Regions from separate parts of the Mesorhizobium sp. P2_H9 genome, predicted to be linked through region 2. Evidence: predicted binding sites of a transcription regulator. Region 2 holds the regulator's gene; the other holds the start of a gene.
The links. Region 2 encodes LexA, which represses DNA repair genes until DNA is damaged. Its sites were predicted from a motif close to TGTTCNNNNTGTGTTCNG; they were not measured.

Region 1 (2,203 bases), on a different contig from region 2:
CGCGCGTCTTTTCCTGCCAGTGTGCCTGATCGGCCAGCCAGCCGGGTCGGTTGGACACGAATGTCCAGGTGCGGATCTCGGCAATACGGTGCGACAGCGTGTCGATGTCGCCCTCGGTGGTGTCGGCGCGGCGCACCTGCTCGGCCATGTAGTTCTCGTCGACATGACCGTGCCTGGCCAGGTCCATGTAGATCGAGGCGATGAGGTCCGAATGCTGGGCCGGCGCGATCTTCCGGTAGTCGGGCAGGGCGCAGGCTTCCCACAGAAGCGCAACGCGTTTGGGGTCGGTGGCCAGCGCCTTTATGTCCTCGTCGCGGGACAAATACTCGAGCGCCTGAGCGTCGACCGCCGGCAGCGCCCGCGTCAGGCCTTCGACCGGCGCGTTGGTCTCGATCGAGCGCTTCAGCGCATCGAGGCTGGCAAAGTCGAAACGGGCAGAGCGCCATTGCAGCACTTTCACCGGATCGAACTCATGTCCTTCGATCCGCTTGACCAGTTCCTCGTCGAGCGGATCGACCTGGCCGGTGACGCCAAAGGTTCCGTCGCGCAGATGCCGGCCGGCACGACCGGCGATCTGGCCGAGTTCGGCCGCCGTCAAATTGCGGTACTGGTAGCCGTCGAATTTGCGGTTCTGGGCGAAGGCGACGTGATCAAGATCGAGGTTGAGGCCCATCCCGATGGCGTCGGTGGCGATCAAGTAGTCGACATCGCCCGACTGGAACAGCGCCACCTGCGCGTTGCGGGTGCGGGGTGACAGAGCGCCGAGCACGACGGCAGCACCGCCCTGCTGGCGGCGGATCAGTTCGGCAATGGCATAGACCTCGTCGGCGGAGAAGGCGACGATCGCCGTGCGCCGGGGCAAACGGGTCAGCTTCTTCGATCCGGCATAGGCGAGATGCGACAGCCGCGGCCGCGTCACCACCGAGACGCCCTTCAGCAGGCGCTGCAGGATGCCATGCATGGTGGCTGCACCGAGCAGCAGCGTCTCCTGGCGGCCGCGCAGATGCAGGATGCGGTCGGTGAAGATGTGGCCGCGTTCGAGATCGCCGGCCAGCTGCACCTCGTCGATGGCAACGAAGGCGGCGTCGGTCTCGCGCGGCATGGCTTCGACGGTACAGACGGAATATCTGGCGCCTGCCGGTTGGATCTTCTCCTCGCCGGTGATGAGCGCCACCTTGTGGGCGCCGACCTTCTCGCAGACGCGGGCATAGACTTCGCGGGCAAGCAGCCTGAGCGGCAGGCCGATAATGCCGCTTTCATGCGCCACCATGCGCTCGATGGCGAGATGGGTTTTGCCGGTGTTGGTCGGGCCGAGCACAGCGGTCACGTCGCGGCCCGACAAGATCAGCGGCTCAGTGTGTTTCGGCTGAATGTTCATCGACCTGGAAATAAGGCTTTCTGCCGTGTTGTCGGGAGCGCGCCTCAATGTGGCGCGTGTGACAGGCGACACATAGGGATTTCACGCGCGAAGCGAAAGCGGAATGTTCCTGCCTGCTGTCCGAAGGTCGCGTTCGAGGGCCGAATCCGTCCGCGGTTAACAGTTGGAACGAGTCTGGAACGAATCGGCGACGAATCAGTGACTCCTGCAGGTTCAGCTTTTGTTCACGGCTACATGTGGATTTTTGACCGGCGAGTCTCACCACATGCTGAATCGCTGGAACTGGCCCGATTCATGCAGGCGAACGCTGATGTTAACCTTTGCCGGGGAAGGATCGGATCCTGGCGGCGGACCTCGCCCAAGATTATGAAATTGTTGATCTTTCCTAACGCGCTTTAATCATTTGGAGGGTGGTTTCAGACTTCGCCGTTAACGTTCCGGTCAAAGCCGGAACGAATCGGCGACGAATCAGCGATGGCCCGATTTTCCCGGTTTGTTCACTCCAATATCTTGTGTTGTGAACAGGTTTTCCACCGAGAATCCACAGGCTTGCTAACAGGTTTCGCACAGGCGGCGCTGTTGCCGTTAACATCTGCGTACCGGAGTGGCACAGATCGGCATCACGTGCTTTGGCCGGTGCAGTCGCTGCACGACGGCCTGACCCGACCAACAATGGTTCTCAGCGTCGGTTTAGGGTGCGTCCTCTCCCGTTGCATAGCGCTGCAATGTCGGGCCGACGTTCAGGATGATTTCGTCGTGGGACAAGGCGACGACGGGCGGAAGCCGCAGCAAGTATCGACACATCGCCAAACCCAGCAGCTGGCT
Region 2 (2,203 bases):
ACCGGGCGCGTTCGAACGAATTCACGACCGACAACTGGAAGCGCGCCCTAAAGTCCGAAACCATCGTCGAGCCCGAGACGTTCGACAACAGCAGCGAACAATTCGATATTGCCGACCCGACCGAATTGCCGCCAGGCTCGCCCTTCTATTGCAAAGCCGGGCTGTGCCTTGCACGGCATCCCTCCGGCGCGATCGTCGCCTATGTCGAAGACCGCAAGAACGCGTGGAAAGCCTGCTCTTTCGCGACCCTGATTGTCATCGACGACGCCACCGCCTATGACCCTTGCCGCGATCCGCTGGTCCTTGTCGTCAACAAACGACAACTTGCCCGTTCGGGCAGCGCAGCCATCTTCTTCGATCCGCAATCGGCGACCAGGCCGGCAGAGATCGACTTTGCCGTCGACAAGCCATACCGCCCCTGGCACGTCCAACGAAAATTCTCTCGCGAAGCGAGGGGGCTACCGCCCTACAAGAAGCCCGAAAAATCAGCCGTCAAGCCGGCTCAGTAACGGCGGATCAGCCCGACCAACTTGCCTTGCACCTTGACCCGGTCCGGGCCGAAAATGCGGGTCTCATAGGCCGGATTGGCGGCCTCAAGCGCGATCGAGGCGCCCTTGCGGCGGAACCGCTTCAGCGTCGCTTCCTCGTCATCGACCAGCGCCACGATGATCTCGCCCGGGCTGGCGGTATCGGCGTTGCGGATGATGACCGTGTCGCCGTCGAAAATGCCGGCCTCGATCATCGAATCGCCCTTCACCTCCAGTGCATAGTGTTCGCCGCCCATGATCATGTCCGGTGGCACCGAGATCGAATGCGTCTGGTGCTGGATGGCGTCGATCGGCACACCGGCGGCAATGCGTCCCATCACCGGGATCGACACGGCGGCGACCACATCGTCGTCATTGCCGGCCGAAGGCATGCGCGAAGGCGCCGGCTTGATTTGCCGCCCGAGGCCGCCTTGTCCAAGACTGCCCTGGATAACGCTCGGCGAGAATTTGCGCGCTGCGTTGAGGCCGGGCGCGATCGAGTCCGGCAGCCGCAGCACTTCCAGGGCGCGGGCACGGTTGGGTAGCCGGCGAATGAAGCCGCGTTCTTCCAGCGCCGTGATCAGCCGGTGAATGCCTGACTTGGAGGCAAGGTCCAGCGCTTCCTTCATCTCGTCGAACGACGGCGGAATGCCGCTCTCCTTCAGTCGCTCATGGATGAACATCAGAAGTTCATGTTGCTTGCGCGTCAGCATGGCGGCCCCCAAGGGTTTCGAACCAGAGATTTCGAACCAGAATCAGAAAAACAAACCCAGAACAAACACTATCTGTTCCAGTTGTGTTCCGCAACCGTTTAAAGTTTAATGAATATGTTAGGGCTCTGGAAACGATACCGCCGCGCCAACGGCACCGCCGCGCTTTCACCGGTTCGCGCCTCATCGCCTTGATTCTGCTTCCGTTTGCCGCCTCTGGGTTCCCAAAAGGCGGCATTGGAATCGGCCGTCAGTCGGCAAAGATGGCGCGCAATTGCAGCCATATCGACGGGGCGATTTGGTTAATGCACCGTGAACGAAACGAAGTCAAAACGCCAACCTTGGGCAGGTTTGGCTCCTGATTTTCAGCACCTGGTCGGACAGCTTGTCATCGGTGGAACCTTGCCGCGCGATGCCAGGTGGTGGAAAAGCGCTGGTGACCGATGGATGCCGTCGTTCCGGCGTTGCGTCGAATGTTGGGGGAGTAGACAAACCATGACAGGAATTCCCGATCTGGCGGCCATCGAGGCGATGGATGCCGCGGATCCGCTGCGCGCCATGCGCGACCGCTTTGTGCTGCCGCAAGGAGTGATCTATCTCGACGGCAATTCGCTGGGGGCTGCCTCGCATGCCGCTTGCGACGAGTTGCGCAAGGCGGCGACCGAGGAATGGGCGCATGACCTGATCCGCGCCTGGAACACGGCCGGCTGGTTCGACATGCCGCTCGAGCTCGGTGACCAGCTTGGGCGCCTGATCGGCGCCGCCGCCGGCCAGACGGTGGTCTGTGACACGACCTCGGTCAACATTTACAAGCTGCTGCACGCCGCGATGGCCATGCGGCCGGAGCGGCCGGTCATCGTCGCCGAGGGTGACAGTTTTCCGACCGACCTCTACATGGCCGAAGGCGTGGTCTCGACGCGAAAGAACACTCAGCTGCGCCTTTCGGGTTTCGACGCGCCTGATATC

Region 1: the regulator LexA is predicted to act here: its motif matches at 1,543-1,560, upstream of AC1DXN_RS19670 (helicase-related protein).

What each region holds. Positions count from the first base shown of each region.
Region 1 is NZ_JBFUFX010000010.1:19,699-21,901, forward strand. Features, by position in the region: gene AC1DXN_RS19670 (helicase-related protein) at 1-1,378, opposite strand, end outside; gene AC1DXN_RS19675 (TetR/AcrR family transcriptional regulator) at 2,069-2,203, opposite strand, start outside.
Region 2 is NZ_JBFUFX010000003.1:71,098-73,300, reverse strand. Features, by position in the region: gene AC1DXN_RS06245 (ComEC/Rec2 family competence protein) at 1-509, shown strand, start outside; gene lexA (transcriptional repressor LexA) at 503-1,240, opposite strand; gene kynU (kynureninase) at 1,733-2,203, shown strand, end outside.